Regions from separate parts of the Streptomyces sp. NPDC056361 genome, predicted to be linked through region 1. Evidence: riboswitches for the same ligand, from Rfam matches in the RefSeq annotation. Region 1 holds a riboswitch; each other region holds the start of a gene.

Region 1 (4,583 bases):
CCGAGGCGGGCGGCGGCGGCGCTGACGGAGGTGACGCCGGGGATGACGGTGGTGTCGTAGCGGTCGGCGAGCCGCTTGTGCATGTGCTGGTACGAGCCGTAGAACAGCGGGTCGCCCTCGGCGAGGACGGCGACGGTGCGGCCGGCGTCGAGGTGGGCGGCGAGGCGGGCCGCGGCCTCCTCGTAGAAGTCGTCCAGGGCGCCCCGGTAGCCGCCGGGGTGGTCCGTGGTCTCCACGGTGAGCGGGTACATCAGCCGCTCCTCGACGTGGTCGTCGCGGAGGTGCTCGGCGGCGATGGAGCGGGCGATGGAGCGGCCGTGGCGGGCCGAGTGGTAGGCGACGACGTCGGCGGCGGCGATGGCCTTGACCGCGGCGACCGTCATCAGGTTCGGGTCGCCGGGCCCGAGGCCGACGCCGTACAGCTTGCCCTTCACGGGTGCGTCCTCGGTGCCGCTCATGCCTGGATCTCCGCTTCGTGGGCGATGGCGTTGATCGCGGCGGCGGTCATGGCGCTGCCGCCGCGCCGGCCGCGTACGACGAGGTAGTCGAGGCCGAGCTCGTGGGCCCGGTCGGCGAGCGCGTCCTTGGATTCGGCGGCGCCGATGAAGCCGACCGGTATGCCGAGGACGGCGGCGGGCCTGCCGGCGCCCTTGGCGACCATCTCCAGGAGGTGGAAGAGGGCGGTGGGGGCGTTGCCGATGGCGACGACGGAGCCTTCGAGGCGGTCCCGCCAGAGTTCGAGGGCGGCGGCGGAGCGGGTGGTGCCGAGTTCGGCGGCGAGGGCGGGCACGGCCGGGTCGGACAGCGCGCAGACCACCTCGTTGTCGGCGGGCAGCCGCTTGCGGGTGACGCCGCTGGCGACCATCTGCGCGTCGCAGAGGATCGGGGCGCCGGCGCGGAGGGCCGCGCGGCCCCGGGAGACGACCTGCGGCGAGTAGGCGATATCGCGTACGAGGTCGGTCATGCCGCAGGCGTGGATCATCCGGACCGCCACCTGGGCGACGTCGGCGGGCAGGCCCGCCAGATCCGCCTCGGCGCGGATCGTGGCAAAGGACTGGCGGTAGATCTCCGCCCCGTCCTTCTCGTAGTCGAACATCGTGTCGCTCTCGCTCATCTCGTCGTCGTGCGGGCCGTGGTGACAGCTTCGGTCAGGGCGGTACGGGGGGTGGGGGCGCCGTCCACCAGGTAGGCGCCGTCGGCGGTGGCGACGACGTCGATCCAGGTGCCGTGCGGGTGACCGCAGCGGCGCTCGCACCCGGAGTAGTGGGCCGGGAGGCCGGCGGCCGCGGCGGGACCGGGCCGCTCGGCGGCCGCGTCGGCGCGGACGTCCGCGAGGGACTTGGCGCAGCCGGGCCGGCCCGTGCAGGCGGTGACGCCCGCCCCGGGGGCGTGGGGGCGGGTGATCAGCCCGTGCGCGGCGAGGTCGGCGAGCCGGTCGGCCGCCGCCCCGACCACGACGGCACCGCGCCACGGCGTCAGCCGCACCTCGTCGGCGGGCAGCAGCGCGCGCAGCTGGGCGGCGGTGAGGCGGCCGAGGGGCGCGAGGACGTACAGGGCGCCGGTGCCGAGCGGCCCGGGGGCGGGCGGCGCGCCGAGGACGAGGAGCGACCGCGCCGGCGGTACGGGCTCGGCCGCGATCCCGGCCCGGTCGAGGGCGCCCGGCAGGTCGGGGACGGCGCCCGCCGGCAGTTCCTTCACCCGCCAGGCGCCGGTCCCGGCCTCCCGGGCGGCGTCGAGGAAGGCTCCGGCGGCGGCGAGGGCGGCCCGGGGCGCGTCGGTTCCGGCGATCCGGAAGGCCCGTCCACCGACGTACATGACGACTGTCCCCGGCTCCGCTGCGACCAAGGTCACATCGCCGCCGAGTCCCGCCACGTCGCCGCGCCCGTCGTCGAGGACGAAGAGGAAGCGGCCCGAGAGCGCCGCCGTCCAGGGCTCCGCGCAGAGCAGGGAGTCGAGCTCGCGGGCCCACAACTGGACGTCGGGGCGGCCGAGTCCGTCGAGTCCGCCGATCGGCGAGGCGACGATGTTGCGGACGCGTTCGTGGGTGGGGGAGGGGAGCAGGCCCGCGTCGGCGAGCAGGTCCGCGAGGGCCGCGCCGCAGTCGTCCGCGAGGCCGCGGAGTTCCGCGTTGCCGCGCGAGGTGATGCTGATCCGTCCGTCGCCGAGGGTCTCCGCGGCGTGCGCCAGAACCTCGACCTGGCGTGCCGTCAGGCGGCCTGCGGGCAGGCGGAGTCGGGCCAGGCGGCCGTCGTCGGCCGCGTGCAGGCGCAACGCCCCTGGGCAGGCGTCTCCGCGGTCCCGAATGCGAGGTTCGCCCGGTTCGGGAGCCGGGGGTGGGGTGGGCGGCATGGCGGCGAGCATACCCACGGGCCACCGGCCGACCACCGGGTGTGATCCGGCCGACTCCCCGGCACGCCCCGCCCCGCCGACGGCACGATCTACTATGCACACGGCATGGGGTCCCAGGACCCCGGGGAGGAAGCCCGGTGAGAATCCGGCGCGGTCCCGCCACTGTGAGCCCGTACCAGCGATGGCACGGGTGAGTCAGGAACTCCCTTCCCCAAGCTCTCGGCTTCGCTCGAGCAGGGGAGGCCCCAAACCACACGACCACCCGGGGCGCGGACAACCCCGAGGAAGGCCTGAGCTCGCCATGCTTCTGCTGCTGTCGCACTCCGACACCGACCTGCTCAGCGCCCGTGCGGCGAACGCCGGCTCCGCCGGCGGCCCGGTCGAGTACCGCTTCGCCAACCCCGCCCGCCTCCCCCTCGCCGACCTGCCCGGCCTCCTCGACGACGCCGAGCTCGTCGTCGTCCGCCTCCTCGGCGGCCTCCGCTCCTGGCAGGAGGGCCTCGACGCCATCCGCGCGACCGGAAAGCCGGTCGTCGTCCTCAGCGGCGAACAGGCCCCCGACGCCCAGCTGATGGAGGCCTCCACGGTCCCCGTCGGCGTCGCCACCGAGGCCCACGCCTACCTCGCGCACGGCGGCCCGGAGAACCTGGAGCAGCTGGCCCGCTTCCTCTCCGACACCGTCCTGCTCACCGGCCACGGCTTCGAGGCCCCGGCCGCCGCCCCCACCTGGGGCCCGCTGGAGCGCACCCCGAAGCCCACCGACGGCCCGACCGTCGCCGTGCTCTACTACCGCGCCCACCACATGAGCGGGAACACCGGCTTCGTCGGCACCCTCTGCGACGCCATCGAGGACGCCGGAGCCCGGGCGCTGCCCCTGTACGTGGCCTCCCTGCGCGCCCCCGAGGCGGAGCTGATCTCCGTCCTGAGCGGAGCCGACGCCATCGTCACCACCGTCCTCGCCGCCGGCGGCACCAAGCCGGCCGAGGCGCAGGCCGGCGGCGACGAGGAGGCCTGGGACGCGGGCGCGCTCGCCGCGCTCGACGTGCCGATCCTCCAGGCGCTGTGCCTGACCGGCTCGCGGTCCGCGTGGGAGGAGAACGACGAGGGCCTCTCGCCGCTGGACGCCGCCAGCCAGGTCGCCGTGCCCGAGTTCGACGGCCGGCTCATCACCGTCCCCTTCTCCTTCAAGGAGATCGACGAGGACGGCCTGCCCGCGTACGTCGCCGACGCCGAGCGCGCGGCCCGCGTCGCGGGGATCGCCGTCCGGCACGCCCGGCTCCGCCACATCCCGAACGCCGAGAAGAAGCTGGCGCTCGTCCTCTCCGCGTACCCGACCAAGCACTCCCGCATCGGCAACGCGGTCGGCCTCGACACCCCCGCCTCCGCCGTCGCGCTGCTCCGCCGCCTCATCGCGGAGGGCTACGACTTCGGGCCGGAGGAGGACCTCCCCGGCCTGGTCTCCGGCGACGGCGACGAGCTGATCTACGCCCTCATCGAGGCCGGCGGCCACGACCAGGACTGGCTCACCGAGGAGCAGCTCGCCCGCAACCCGGTCCGCATCCCGGCCGCCGACTACAAGCGCTGGTACGCGACGCTGCCCGCCGAGCTCCGCGAGCAGGTCGAGGAGCACTGGGGCCCGGCGCCCGGCGAGATGTTCCTCGACCGGTCCCGCAACCCGGAGGGCGACATCGTCCTCGCCGCCCTGCGGCGCGGGAACCTGCTGATCCTCATCCAGCCGCCGCGCGGCTTCGGCGAGAACCCGATCGCGATCTACCACGACCCCGACCTCCCGCCGTCCCACCACTACCTGGCCGCCTACCGCTGGATCGCCGCCCGCGCCGACGACGGCGGCTTCGGCGCCGACGCCATGGTCCACCTGGGCAAGCACGGCAACCTGGAGTGGCTGCCCGGCAAGAACGCCGGCCTGTCCGCCGCCTGCGGCCCGGACGCGGCGCTCGGCGACATCCCGCTGGTCTACCCGTTCCTCGTCAACGACCCGGGCGAGGGCACCCAGGCCAAGCGGCGCGTCCACGCCACCCTCGTCGACCACCTGGTCCCGCCGATGGCCCGCGCCGACTCGTACGGCGACATCGCGCGCCTGGAGCAGCTCCTCGACGAGTACGCGCAGATCTCCTCCATGGACCCGGCGAAGCTGCCCGCGATCCGCGCCCAGATCTGGACGCTGATCCAGGCCGCCAAGCTCGACCACGACCTGGGCCTCCAGGAGCGCCCGG
Region 2 (4,583 bases), on a different contig from region 1:
TCTTCGCCGGCGAGGACGGCATCGGCTCGACCCTGATGACCCTCCAGATGGTCATGTTCGCGTTCCTCGCCGTCGAGCTCGTCGGCGTCACCGCGGGCGAGTCCAAGGACCCGAAGACGGTCCTGCCGAAGGCGATCAACACCGTGCCGTGGCGCATCGCCGTCTTCTACGTCGGCGCGCTGATCATGATCCTGTCGGTCGTCCCGTGGACCGCGTTCAAGCCGGGCGTCAGCCCGTTCGTCGAGGCCTTCGAGCGGATGGGCCTCAGCGTCGGAGCCGCCATCGTCAACTTCGTCGTCCTCACGGCGGCCCTGTCGTCCTGCAACTCGGGCATGTACTCCACCGGCCGCATGCTGCGCGACCTCGCGCTCAACGGCCAGGGCCCGAAGGTCTTCACCAAGCTGACCAAGTCCGGCACCCCGCTCGTCGGCACCACGGTCTCCGCCGCACTGATGATGTTCGGCGTCTGGATCAACTACCAGTGGCCCGGCGAGGCGTTCAACTACGTCGTCTCCTTCGCCACCATCTCCGGCATGTGGGCCTGGATCGTCATCCTGATCTGCCAGATCCGCTACCGGATCAAGGCCGACCGGGGCGAGCTCCCGCAGTCGTCGTTCAAGGCGCCGGGCGGCATCTGGTTCAGCGCCTTCTCGCTCGCCTTCATCACCATGGTCGTCGTGACCATGGGCATGGACAAGGACAACCGGGTCGCGCTGTACGGCGCGCCCGTCTGGGGCCTCGTCCTCGCCGTCTCCTACCTGGTCCTCAAGGCCCGCAACCCCGAGGGCGCCGCCTTCGCCAAGCGCTCCTGACCGGCCTCCGTCCAGCATCCGGGCCGCCCCGTACCACTCCTCGGTACGGGGCGGCCCGTCTGCTTATCCTGTCGGCATGCTGACCATCACCCGGGCCCTGTACGACCAGATCGTGGAACACTCCCGCGCGGACCACCCCGACGAGGCCTGCGGCGTGGTCGCCGGCCCGGCCGGCAGCGGCCGCCCCGAGCGGTTCATCCCGATGCTGAACGCCGCCCGCTCGCCCACCTTCTACGAGTTCGACTCCGCGGACCTCCTCAAGCTCTACCGCGAGATGGACGACCGGGACGAGGAGCCCGTCATCGTCTACCACTCGCACACCGCCACCGAGGCCTACCCGTCCCGCACGGACATCACGTACGCCAACGAGCCGCAGGCCCACTACGTCCTCGTGTCCACCGCCGACACCGACGACGCCGGCCCCTTCCAGTTCCGCTCCTTCAACATCGTCGACGGCGTCGTGACCGAGGAGGACGTCGAGATCGTCGAGGCCTACGCGTAGGACGCGTCCGCCGCCGTCGTGCGGAACCGCGCCAGATAGGCGGAGGGCGTCACCCCGAAATGCCGGGCGAACGCCCTCCGCAGCGTCTCGTCGCTCCCCAGACCGCTCCGCGCCGCCGCCCCCGTCACGCTCGCCCCGCCCTCCAGGAGCATCCGGGCCGCCTCCACCCGCACCCGCTCCACGTACCCCGCCGGCGTCGCCCCGATCTGCTCCCGGAACAACCGGGTCAGATGCCGGGCGCTCACCCCCGCCCGCCGCGCGAGCACCGGAGCGCTGTGGTCCGCCGCCGGATCGGCCACCACCGCGTCCAGCAGCGGCCGGACCACCGGATGCGCCGTCGGAGGAGTCCGCGAGGCCGCCGAGAACTGCGACTGCCCGCCCGGCCGCTGCAGGAAGACCACCAGGTCCCTGGCCACCGCACGGGCCACCGCCGGCCCCCGGTCCTCCTCCACGAGCGCCAGGCACAGGTCGATCCCGGCCGTCACCCCCGCCGAACTCCACACCTCCCCGTCCCGCACGTGGATCGCGTCCGCATCCACCACCGCCTCCGGGAACCGGCGGGCCAGCTCCGCCGCGTGCTCCCAGTGCGTCGTCGCCCGCCGCCCGGCCAGCAGCCCCGCCGCACCCAGCGCGAACGCCCCCGTGCACACCGACGCCACCCGCCCCGAGCGCGCCGCGAGCCCCGCCACGGCCGGCGCCGCCGCCACGCACAGCTCCACGTCCACCGCCCCCGGCACGACCAGCGTGTCCGCGCCCGCCACCGCCGCCACCGCCAGATCGGCCCCGATCCGCAGCCCGCACGACGTCCGCACGTCCCGACCGTCGGGCGTGCACACCAGGACCTCGTACCCGGACCCCGCCGGGTCTCCGGACCCCGCCGTGGAGAACACCTCCAGGGGAGCCGAGACGTCCAGGAGCCGGACACCGTCGAAAGCCGCCACCACCACCGTGTGCACCGTCACGTGTCCGATTCTGTGGGATGCCTGTCCGCAGGGACATGGCAGGGGTACGGGCCCGGCGACGAGGCTGGTCCCCATGAACGCACTCGCGCTGATCCCCGACAGCAGGCTCGCCACCGCCGCCACCGAACTCGTCCGCGACACCACGAGCGACCTGATCTACGACCACTCCCGCCGCGTCTACCTCTTCGGCGCCCTCCAGGGCCGCGCCCGCGGCCTCGCCTTCGACGCCGAACTGCTCTACGTCGGCGCGATGTTCCACGACCTCGGCCTCGGGGAGAAGCACCGGGGGAGCGGACGCCGCTTCGAGGTCGACGGCGCCGAGGAGGCCGCCGCGTTCCTCCGCGCCCAAGGCGCCGACGAGGACGCCGTGCGCCGGGTCTGGACCGCGATCGCCCTGCACACGACCCCCGGCGTGCCCGAGTTCATGGAGCCCGAGGTCGCGCTCGTCACCGCCGGCGTCGAGTACGACGTCCTCGGCATCGGCTACGACGACCCCGCCGCCGTCGACCCCGGCGACCGGGCCGCGATCGTCGCCGCCCACCCCCGCCCCGACTTCAAGCGCCGCATCCTGGAGGCCTTCGCCGACGGCATCGCCCCCAAGCCGGACACCACCTTCGGCAACGTCAAGGCCGACGTCCTGCGCCACCACGTGCCCGGCTTCGTCCCCGGCGACTTCGTGACCACCATCCGCGACTCGCCCTGGCCCGAGTGAGACACTGGCCGGGACCAAAGGGCGGCAGGACCCAGGAAGCCGGTGCGAATCCGGCACGGTCCCGCCACTGTGACCGCCTCCCCAGGGGGGGCGGAAGCCAGGAACTGACCTGCCGCCTTCTCACCACCGATCGGGGACGTGGAAATCCCCGGAGGAGGCCCGTTCCGCCGTGCCCTGGCGTCGCCCGCTGCTGTCCGCAGTCGTCCTGATCCCGCTGCTCGCCGCCTGCTCGGCCGCCCCCGAGGCCGCCGCGCCGCCCGCGAAACCCGCCGCGGGATTCCCGTACACCGTCACCAACTGCGGTGTGCAGCACACCTACCAGGCCCCGCCCCGGCGCGCGGTCACCATGAACCAGCACGTCACCGAGATCATGCTCGCGCTCGGCCTGGAGAAGTCGCTCGTCGGCACCGCCTACCTCGACGACGCGATCCTCCCCGCGTACGAGAAGGCGTACGGCACCGTGCCCGTCCTCGCGAAGGAGTACCCCTCCAAGGAGGCCCTCCTCGCCGCGAACCCCGACTTCGTGTACGGCGGCTACTCCTCCGCCTTCTCCGCCGAGGACGGCCGGAGCCGCGACGACCTGGCGCGCTCCGGCATCGCGACCCGCCTCAACACCGAGTACTGCCCCACCGGTTCGCCCTCCGTCGAGGACCTCTACCGCGAAGTCCGCGAGACCGGCCGGACGTTCGGCGTCGCCGACCGCGCCGAGACGTGGATCCGGCAGGCCCGCGCCACCGTCGCCGCCACGGAGAAGCGGCTCGACGGCACCCGGCCCGTCTCCGTCTTCGTCTACGACAGCGGCGACAAGACCGCCTTCACCGCCGGCGGCAAGGGCATCGGCAACGAGCTCATCACCCGCGCCGGCGGCCGGAACGTCTTCGCCGACCTCGACAAGGCCTTCGGCGACGCCACCTGGGAACAGGTCGTCGACCGCCGCCCGGACGTCATCGTGATCTACGACTACGGCTCCACCACCGTCGAACAGAAGAAGAAGCGGCTCCTCGACGACCCCGCACTCAAGGACGTCCCCGCCATCAGGAACCACCGGTTCGCCGTGCTGCCCCTCTCCGACACCGTCCTCGGCGTCCGCGTCCCCGGCGCCGTCGACAAGCTGGCCGCCCAGCTCCACCCCGCCCGGTGAGCACCGCACTCCGCCCGGCCCGGACCCCCGCCCGCACGGCGGCCCCGGGCACGGGCCCCGCACGGTACGCCCTCGTCGTCGCCGGACTCGTCCTCGCACTGGCCGCCGCCGCGCTCGCCTCCCTCGCGCTCGGCTCCGTCCGCATCCCGCCCGGCCAGGTCCTCGACGCCCTGACCGGACGGGCGGGCCCCTCGCCGTACCGGACGATCGTGCTCGACGTACGGCTGCCCCGCGTCCTCCTCGGCATCGTCGTCGGCGCCGGACTCGCCGTCGTCGGCGCCGTCCTCCAGGCCCTCGTCCGCAACCGGCTCGCCGACCCCTTCCTCCTCGGGATCTCCTCCGGAGCCTCCGCCGGCGCCGTCCTCGTCCTGGTCCTCGGCATCGGGGGAGGGGTCACCACCACCCTCGCCCTCCCCGCCGGAGCCTTCGCCGGCGCCCTCCTCGCACTCGTCCT
Region 3 (4,583 bases), on a different contig from region 1:
TCACCCCCCTGCGGGTGGTGATCGCGCTCTGCCTGTTCGCCCCGTTCGTGGCGATGCTCTGGGTGAGTTCGTACGCGAAGGTCGAACCGGTCTTCGCCGGCATCCCGTTCTTCTACTGGTACCAGATGCTCTGGGTCCTGGTCTCCACCGCGCTCACCATGGTCGCGTACCAGCTGTGGCAGCGGGACCAGCGCGCCCGCAAGGGGGGTGACGCGCGATGAAGGACGGCGTGAACGGCGTGGCGCTCGGCGTCTTCGTCTTCTTCTTCGTGGCCGTCACGGTCATGGGCTTCCTGGCCGCGCGCTGGCGCAAGGCCGAGAACGAGCACAGCCTGGACGAATGGGGCCTGGGCGGCCGGTCGTTCGGCACCTGGGTGACCTGGTTCCTGCTCGGCGGCGACCTCTACACCGCGTACACCTTCGTCGCCGTCCCGGCGGCCATCTACGCGGCGGGCGCGGCCGGCTTCTTCGCCGTGCCGTACACGATCCTGGTCTACCCGCTGATCTTCACCTTCCTGCCGCGCCTGTGGTCGGTCTCGCACAAGCACGGGTACGTGACCACGTCCGACTTCGTCCGGGGCCGCTTCGGCTCCAAGGGCCTGTCGCTGGCGGTCGCGGTCACCGGCATCCTCGCCACCATGCCGTACATCGCGCTCCAGCTCGTCGGCATCCAGGCCGTCCTGGACGTGATGGGCGTCGGCGGCGGCGAGAACACCCACTGGTTCGTCAAGGACCTGCCGCTGCTGCTCGCGTTCGGCGTCCTCGCGGCGTACACGTACTCCTCCGGCCTGCGCGCCCCGGCGCTCATCGCCTTCGTCAAGGACACCCTGATCTACATCGTGATCGCGGTGGCCATCATCTACATCCCGATCAAGCTGGGCGGCTTCGACGAGATCTTCGCCAAGGCCGGCGAGGCCTACGCGCAGACCAACCCGGCGACCGGCAAGCCGCGCGGCGCGCTCGTCCCCGGCGAGGCCGGCCAGTGGACGTACGCGACGCTCGCGCTCGGCTCGGCGCTCGCGCTCTTCATGTACCCGCACTCCATCACGGCGACGCTGTCGTCCCGGAGCCGCGAGGTCATCCGCCGCAACACCACGATCCTGCCGCTGTACTCCCTGATGCTGGGCCTGCTCGCGCTGCTCGGCTTCATGGCCATCGCCGCCGGGATCAAGGTCAAGAACGGCCAGCTCGCCATCCCGCAGCTCTTCGAGACCATGTTCCCGGACTGGTTCGCGGGCGTGGCCTTCGCCGCGATCGGCATCGGCGCGCTCGTCCCGGCCGCGATCATGTCGATCGCCGCGGCCAACCTGTTCACCAGGAACATCTACAAGGACTTCATCAAACCGGACGCGACCCCGGCGCAGGAGACCAAGGTCTCCAAGCTGGTCTCGCTCCTGGTGAAGGTCGGCGCGCTGGTCTTCGTCCTCACCATGGACAAGACGGTCGCGATCAACTTCCAGCTGCTCGGCGGCATCTGGATCCTGCAGACCTTCCCGGCCCTCGTCGGCGGTCTGTTCACCCGCTGGTTCCACCGCTGGGCGCTGCTCGCCGGCTGGGCCGTCGGCATGGTCTACGGCACGTTCGCCGCGTACGGCGTCGCCAGCCCGACCCAGAAGCACTTCGGCGGCTCGTCCGCCGAGATCCCCGGCATCGGCGAGATCGGCTACATCGGTCTCACCGCCTTCGTCCTCAACCTCGTCGTCACGGTCGTCCTGACCTTCGTCCTCAAGGCCGTCAAGGCCCCCGAGGGCGTCGACGAGACCTCGCCCGAGGACTACACGGCGGACGCCGGCGACGCCACGGCCGGCTCGTCGGACCGCGCGAAGGTCGGCGCCTCGGTGCACTGACCCGCGGAAGCGCACAGTGAGGGGCCCGGGAAATCCCGGGCCCCTTTCGCGCGCGGTGGAGGCAGACTTCCCTCATGGACATCGTGATCAGGGCGGTACGGCCCGAGGAATACGAGGAGCTCGGCGAGCTCACCGGACTGACCTATCTGAACGACGGGCTGCTGCTCCACGGCGAGGACGACTTCTATCTGGCCGTGCTCCGCGACACGGCCCGGCGGGCCCGCGAGAGCGAGGTGCTCGTCGCCGCCGACCCGGAGGGCGGCATCATCGGCGGGGTGACCTTCGCCGCCGGCGGCACCACCTGGGCGGACATCGCGGTCGCCGGCGAGGCCGAGTTCCGGATGCTGGTGGTCGCGCCCGCGGCCCGCGGCAGGGGCGTCGGAGAGGCGCTCGTACGCGCCTGCGCGGACCGGGCGCGGGCCCTCCCCGGGTGCGCGCGGCTGGTGCTCTCCACGGACGCGAAGATGGCCGCGGCGCACCGGATCTACGAGCGGCTCGGCTTCGTCCGCACCCCCGATCGGGACTGGGAGCCGATCCCCGGCCACGCGCTGCGGACGTACGCGCTGGAGCTGTAGCCCCACGACCGACACAACATGTGGGGGGTGCCGTCAGCGGCGCCCCCCACATGTATGCTCATCCTCGCTGTCGACGCAGGGGAATCCGGCGCGAATCCGGAACTGTCCCGCAACGGTGTGCTTCGTGCGGTTTCGTACGGAGTGAGTCCGAAGACCTGCCGCCAGCGCGCCCGGTCCTTCCGTTCCGGGTGCCACTGACTTCCGGGCCTCGCGGAGTGGGCCGGTGGACACGGCGCGTCCGGCGTGACGGACGCCCTCCTGCCCGCCTTCCCCCGTCGCGGCCCCGAGCCGAGCGAGGGAGAGCCCCCACGTGACCATCGCGCCCGCCGATCCGGCTTCGGCCGAGGCTTCCGCGGTCGAGAGCGACGGCCCCGGGACCGTGCTGCTGCGGACCCTGACCGACCTCACCGCCGATCTCCCCGACACCGACCCCGGCAAGATCGCCGCCGCCGCCCTGCGCGGCCGCAGCGCCGCGTCGGACGAGGCGGAACTGCGCGAGCTGGCCACCGAGGCGGCCGCGGGCCTGATCGCCGAGGACCCGGCGTACTCCCGGCTCGCCGCCCGGCTCCTGACGATCACCATCGCCGACGAGGCGGCCGACCAGGGCGCGGTCTCCTTCTCCGCCTCCGTCTCCGTCGGTCACCGCGAGGGCCTGATCGCCGACCGCACCGCCGCCTTCGTCGCGCTGCACGCGGACCGGCTCGACACCCTGATCGACCGGGACGCCGACGACCGCTTCGGCTACTTCGGCCTGCGCACCCTCTACTCGCGCTACCTGCTGCGCCACCCGATCACCCGCAAGGTGATCGAGACCCCGCAGCACTTCATGCTGCGCGTCGCCTGCGGCCTGGCCGAGGACGACAGCGTCCGCGCGCTCGACGAGGTCGCCGCGCTGTACGGGCTGATGAGCCGCCTGGACTACCTGCCGTCCTCCCCCACGCTCTTCAACTCCGGTACCCGCCACCCGCAGATGTCCTCCTGCTACCTCCTGGACTCCCCGCAGGACGAGCTGGACTCCATCTACGGCCGCTACCACCAGGTCGCGCGCCTGTCGAAGCACGCCGGCGGCATCGGGCTCTCCTACTCCCGCATCCGCGCCCGCGGTTCGCTGATCCGCGGCACCAACGGCCACTCCAACGGCATCGTTCCGTTCCTGAAGACCCTCGACGCCTCCGTCGCCGCGGTGAACCAGGGCGGCCGCCGCAAGGGCGCCGCCGCCGTCTACCTGGAGACCTGGCACGCGGACATCGAGGAGTTCCTGGAGCTCCGCGACAACACGGGCGAGGACCAGCGCCGTACGCACAACCTGAACCTGGCGCACTGGATCCCGGACGAGTTCATGCGCCGCGTCAACGCGGACGCCGACTGGTCCCTCTTCTCGCCGTCGGACGTGCCCGAGCTCGTCGACCTGTACGGCGACGAGTTCGACGCCGCCTACCGCGCCGCCGAGGCGAAGGGCCTGGCCCGCAAGACGATGCCGGCCCGCGACCTGTACGGCCGGATGATGCGGACCCTGGCCCAGACCGGCAACGGCTGGATGACCTTCAAGGACGCGTCCAACCGGACCGCGAACCAGACCGCCGAGCCCGGCACCGTCGTCCACTCCTCGAACCTCTGCACCGAGATCATCGAGGTCACGAACGACGGCGAGACCGCCGTCTGCAACCTCGGTTCGGTGAACCTGGGCGCGTTCGTCACCGGCGGCGACATCGACTGGGAGCGCCTCGACGAGACCGTCCGCACGGCCGTCACCTTCCTCGACCGGGTCGTCGACATCAACTTCTACCCGACCGAGCAGGCCGGGCGTTCCAACGCCCGCTGGCGGCCGGTCGGCCTGGGCGCGATGGGCCTCCAGGACGTCTTCTTCCAGCTGCGGCTGCCGTTCGACTCCGCCGAGGCGCGCGCGCTGTCCACCCGTATCGCCGAGCGGATCATGCTCGCCGCGTACGAGGCCTCCGCCGACCTCGCCGAGCGCAGCGGCCCGCTCCCGGCCTGGGAGCAGACCCGCACCGCCCGCGGCGTGCTGCACCCGGACCACTACGACGTGGAGCTCAACTGGCCGGAGCGCTGGGCCGCGCTGCGCGAGCGGATCGCCGCCGTCGGCATGCGCAACAGCCTGCTCCTGGCCATCGCGCCGACCGCGACGATCGCCTCGATCGCCG
Region 4 (4,583 bases), on a different contig from region 1:
CATCGGCTTGCCTGCTGGATTCATGAGGAGATACCCGTGAGGATGCTGATCAACGTTCCGGAGACCGTCGTCGCCGATGCGCTGCGGGGGATGGCGGCGGCGCATCCCGAGCTGACCGTGGACGTGGAGCGGCGGGTCGTGGTGCGGCGGGACGCGCCGGTGGCGGGGAAGGTGGCGTTGGTGTCCGGGGGCGGGTCGGGGCACGAGCCGTTGCACGGGGGGTTCGTGGGACCGGGGATGCTGGCGGCGGCGTGTCCCGGGGAGGTGTTCACGTCGCCGGTGCCCGATCAGATGGTGCGGGCCGCGGCGGCGGTGGACAGCGGGGCCGGGGTGTTGTTCGTCGTCAAGAACTACACCGGGGACGTGCTGAACTTCGAGATGGCGGCGGAGCTCGCGGAGGACGAGGGCATCCAGGTCGCGAAGGTGCTGGTCGACGACGACGTGGCGGTGACGGACAGTCTGTACACGGCGGGGCGGCGCGGGACCGGTGGCACCCTGTTCGTGGAGAAGATCGCGGGGGCGGCGGCCGAGGAGGGCGCGCCGCTGGAGCGGGTGGAGTCGATCGCCCGCCGGGTGAACGAGCGGTCGCGGTCCTTCGGCGTGGCGCTGAGCGCGTGCAGCACGCCCGCGAAGGGCAGTCCCACCTTCGACCTGCCGGACGGGGAGCTGGAGTTGGGCGTCGGCATCCACGGTGAGCCGGGCCGGGAGCGCCGGGCCATGATGACGTCGCGGGAGATCGCCGACTTCGCCGTGGACGCCGTCGTCGAGGACCTGGGTCCCACCGGTCCGGTGCTCGTGCTGGTCAACGGCATGGGCGGGACGCCGCTTCTGGAGCTGTACGGCTTCAACGCGGAGGTGCAGCGGGTGCTCGCCGAGCGGGGCGTGCCGGTGGCGCGGACGCTGGTCGGGAACTACGTGACCTCGCTCGACATGGCGGGCTGCTCGGTGTCGCTGTGCGAGGTGGACGACGAACTGCTGCGGCTGTGGGACGCGCCCGTGCAGACGCCCGCCCTGCGCTGGGGCCGGTGAGCCGGGCCGTGGGGACACCGGCGGACACGGGAACGGGCGAGGGAGAGGCAGTGGGCGAGGTAGTGGGAGTGGGAGAGGGCATGACGGAGACGTTCGGTGCGGAGTTCCTGGTGCGCTGGCTGGCCGCGGTCGCCGAGGCCGTGGAGCGCGAGGCGGACCGGCTGACCGAGCTTGACTCGGCGATCGGCGACGCCGACCACGGCGCCAACCTCAAGCGGGGATTCGCCGCCGTGGCCGAGACGCTGGCCAAGGAACCGCCGACGACACCCGGCGCCGTGCTCACCACCGCCGGACGGCAGCTGATCTCCACGGTCGGCGGCGCGTCGGGGCCCCTCTACGGAACGCTGCTGCGCCGCACCGGCAAGACCCTCGGCGAGGACGAGCGGTTCGACCGGACGCAGCTCGCCGAGGCGCTGGGTGCGGGCGTCGCCGCCGTGTCCCAGCTCGGCGGGGCTCAGGTGGGCGACAAGACGATGCTGGACGCACTGGTGCCGGCCGTGGAAGGCCTGCGGACCTCGTTCGGCGCGGCCTCCGCGGCCGCCGAGGAAGGTGCCCTCGGGACCGTACCCCTGCGGGCGCGCAAGGGCCGGGCGAGCTATCTCGGCGAACGGTCGGTCGGGCACCAGGATCCGGGGGCGACGTCGTCGGCGCTGCTGTTCTCGACGCTGGCCGCGACCGCGCGCACCGAGGGGGCGTCGTGAGCACGGCGACCGGCGGTTTCGACGGTTCGACGCCCGGCGCTTCGGCATCCACCGGCTCGGCACCCGGCGCGTCCGCGTCCGGCGGCTCGGCGTCCGGTGCCTCCGCGTCCGACGCCTCGACGTCCACCGGCTCGACGCCCGGCGCCTCCGCGTCCGTCGGCATCGTGCTCGTGTCGCACAGTGCGGCGGTCGCGGTGGCCGTGGCGGAGCTGGCGCGGGGGCTTGCGGGGGGCGGGGGGCTCGCGCCGGTGGCGGCGGCGGGGGGAACGCCGGACGGGGGGTTGGGGACGAGTTCGGAGTTGATCGCCGAGGCGGCGAAGGCGGTGGACCGGGGGGCGGGGGTGGCGCTCCTGGTCGATCTGGGGAGTGCGGTGCTCACGGTGAAGGCGCTGCTCGCCGAGGGGGACGAACTGCCCGCGGGTGCGCGGTTGGTGGACGCTCCGTTCGTCGAGGGCGCGGTCGCGGCGCTGGTGACGGCGAGCGCGGGTGGGGACCTCGACGCGGTGGTGGCGGCGGCCTCGGAGGCGTACGCGTACCGCAAGGAGTGAGCCCGCGCGGCGAGTGCGCGGAGTGACGGAGGGGGCGCGGCGGGTGGCGGCCGTGTTGTGATGCAGCAGGTCAACCCACTAATGTCGCAGGGCCTTGGTGTACGGGAAACCGGTGAAGTACCGGTGCGGCCCTCGCCACTGTGATCGGGAGGTCCGGCTCCACCCCCGCGGGGAACACCCTCGGGGAAGCCACTGGACCGCGGCGGGAGACCGTCGCGGTGTGGGAAGGCGGAGTCGGACGGCATGACCGTCAGCCAGGAGACCGGCCAGGGTGCGTTGTCCATCCACGAGGTGCTGGAGAGGGTCTCCCGACCATGCATATAGCCGAGGGGTATCTGCCCCCCGCTCACGCCGCCGCCTGGGGCGTCGCGGCCGCCCCGTTCGTCGTCCACGGGGTCCGCGCGCTGACCCGCGAGGTGCGGTCCAACCCCGAGTCCACGCTGCTGCTCGGCGCCTCCGGCGCCTTCACGTTCGTCCTGTCCGCGCTCAAACTGCCCTCGGTGACGGGGAGTTGTTCCCATCCGACCGGTACGGGTCTGGGGGCGATCCTGTTCCGGCCGCCGATCATGGCGGTCCTCGGCACGATCACCCTGCTGTTCCAGGCGCTGCTGCTCGCCCACGGCGGCCTGACCACGCTCGGCGCCAACGCCTTCTCGATGGCGGTCGTCGGGCCGTGGGCGGGGTACGGGACGTACCGGCTGCTGCGCCGGTTCGGTACGCCGCTGATGGTCGCCGTGTTCTTCGGCGCGTTCGTCGCCGACCTGTCCACGTACTGCGTCACGAGCGTGCAGCTGGCGCTCGCGTTCCCGGACGCCGGTACGGGAGTGCCGGGCGCGCTGGCCAAGTTCGGCGGGATCTTCGCGGTGACGCAGATTCCGCTGGCGGTGAGCGAGGGCCTGCTCACGGTGCTCGTGATGCGGCTGCTCAGCCAGTCGAGCAAGGGCGAGCTGACCCGGCTGGGTGTCCTCCCCCGGCCGCGGACCGCGCTCGACAAGGAGGCGGCCGCGCGATGAGCGTCAAGATCAGCCGTAACGCGAGGATCAACGGACTGCTGCTGCTCGTCGTCGTCGCGCTCGCGGTGCTGCCGCTCGCGCTGGGTCTCGGCGACCACAAGGAGCAGCCGTTCAGCGGGTCCGACGGGGAGGCCGAGACGGCCATCACCGAACTCGATCCCGACTACAAGCCCTGGTTCAGCCCCCTGTACGAGCCGCCGTCCGGCGAGATCGAGTCGGCGCTCTTCGCGCTCCAGGCGGCCCTGGGCGCCGGTGTCCTGGCGTACTACTTCGGCCTGCGGCGCGGCCGCCGGCAGGGGGAGGCGCGGGCCGCGGCGGCCATGGCCGAGGCGGAAGGAGCGGTGGCGCACGGAGCCGCAGCGGACGGAGCGGCAGCGGACGGAGCGGCAGCGGACGGAGCGGCGGCGGACGGAGCGGCGGCGGACGAGGGCGGCACGGGGGCCGCTGCCCGGCCCGTCGACGGGCGGGACGCGTAGTCGCCGATGCTGCCCATCGACGCGGCGGCGCACAGCAGTCGCTGGCGCTCCCGCCATCCTGCCGAGAAGGCGCTGCTCGGTTTCGGTCTGACGCTGTGCGCGGTGGCTCTGCCGCCGTGGCCGGGCGCGGTGCTGGTGGCCGCGGTGACGCTCGGGGTGCTCCTCGGGCCGGCCGGCGTGCCGGGCCGTCAGCTGTGGCGGGCGTTTCGCGTTCCGCTCGGGTTCTGCGTCACGGGCGCGGTCCCCCTGCTGTTCGAGGTGGGCGGGGCGCGGGGCATCGTGGCACTGGCGCCCGGGGGCCCGGCGCACGCGGGCGGGCTGCTGCTGCGGACCGCGTCGGCCTCGCTCGGGGTGCTGCTGTTCGCGTTCACGACGCCGGTGTCCGACGTGCTTCCCCGGCTGGTCCGGGCAGGGGTGCCGGCGCCGGTGGTGGACGTGGCGCTCGTGATGTACCGGATCATCTTCCTGCTGCTCGACTCGCTGTCCAGGATCCGGCAGGCCCAGGCGGCCCGGCTGGGGCACACCACCCGGGCCGCGACCTGGCGTTCGCTCGCGGGGCTCGGCGCCACCACGTTCGTCCGGGCCTTCGACCGGGCGCAGCGCCTGCAGTCGGGGCTCGCCGGGCGGGGCTACGACGGGACGCTGCGGGTGCTCGTGCCCGCGTGCGGGATCTCCCGCCGGTTCCTCGCGGCGACGGCCGTGCTGCTCGGGGGGCTCGTCGCCCTCACCTTCGTACTGGAAAGGCTCCTTCCGTGACGTCTCAGAACACGACGACGCCTCAGAACGCGACGACGCCCCGGGGCGCGGAGCCCGTCG

The links. A riboswitch is a leader RNA that binds a small molecule or an ion and turns the genes downstream of it on or off. The one in region 1 is predicted to bind cobalamin.
Region 2: another riboswitch for cobalamin. It lies ahead of ACFCY7_RS00740 (ABC transporter substrate-binding protein); the one in region 1 lies ahead of cobN (cobaltochelatase subunit CobN).
Region 3: another riboswitch for cobalamin. It lies ahead of ACFCY7_RS22185 (ribonucleoside-diphosphate reductase subunit alpha); the one in region 1 lies ahead of cobN (cobaltochelatase subunit CobN).
Region 4: another riboswitch for cobalamin. It lies ahead of ACFCY7_RS30015 (energy-coupling factor ABC transporter permease); the one in region 1 lies ahead of cobN (cobaltochelatase subunit CobN).

The regions. Positions count from the first base shown of each region.
Region 1 covers NZ_JBHJQI010000033.1:29,475-34,057, reverse strand. Annotated here, with positions in the region: gene ACFCY7_RS13615 (precorrin-2 C(20)-methyltransferase) at 1-458, opposite strand, end outside; gene ACFCY7_RS13610 (precorrin-8X methylmutase) at 455-1,096, opposite strand; gene ACFCY7_RS13605 (cobalamin biosynthesis protein CobG) at 1,111-2,361, opposite strand; cobalamin riboswitch at 2,440-2,573, shown strand; gene cobN (cobaltochelatase subunit CobN) at 2,651-4,583, shown strand, end outside.
Region 2 covers NZ_JBHJQI010000001.1:162,989-167,571, reverse strand. Annotated here, with positions in the region: gene ACFCY7_RS00760 (amino acid permease) at 1-812, shown strand, start outside; gene ACFCY7_RS00755 (Mov34/MPN/PAD-1 family protein) at 889-1,314, shown strand; gene ACFCY7_RS00750 (GlxA family transcriptional regulator) at 1,305-2,276, opposite strand; gene ACFCY7_RS00745 (HD domain-containing protein) at 2,350-2,988, shown strand; cobalamin riboswitch at 2,981-3,116, shown strand; gene ACFCY7_RS00740 (ABC transporter substrate-binding protein) at 3,158-4,129, shown strand; gene ACFCY7_RS00735 (FecCD family ABC transporter permease) at 4,126-4,583, shown strand, end outside.
Region 3 covers NZ_JBHJQI010000067.1:23,747-28,329, forward strand. Annotated here, with positions in the region: gene ACFCY7_RS22170 (DUF3311 domain-containing protein) at 1-221, shown strand, start outside; gene mctP (monocarboxylate uptake permease MctP) at 218-1,846, shown strand; gene ACFCY7_RS22180 (GNAT family N-acetyltransferase) at 1,921-2,421, shown strand; cobalamin riboswitch at 2,439-2,599, shown strand; gene ACFCY7_RS22185 (ribonucleoside-diphosphate reductase subunit alpha) at 2,732-4,583, shown strand, end outside.
Region 4 covers NZ_JBHJQI010000119.1:4,421-9,003, forward strand. Annotated here, with positions in the region: gene dhaK (dihydroxyacetone kinase subunit DhaK) at 37-1,029, shown strand; gene dhaL (dihydroxyacetone kinase subunit DhaL) at 1,110-1,730, shown strand; gene ACFCY7_RS30010 (PTS-dependent dihydroxyacetone kinase phosphotransferase subunit DhaM) at 1,892-2,278, shown strand; cobalamin riboswitch at 2,357-2,564, shown strand; gene ACFCY7_RS30015 (energy-coupling factor ABC transporter permease) at 2,593-3,291, shown strand; gene ACFCY7_RS30020 (energy-coupling factor ABC transporter substrate-binding protein) at 3,300-3,767, shown strand; gene cbiQ (cobalt ECF transporter T component CbiQ) at 3,774-4,523, shown strand; gene ACFCY7_RS30030 (ATP-binding cassette domain-containing protein) at 4,520-4,583, shown strand, end outside.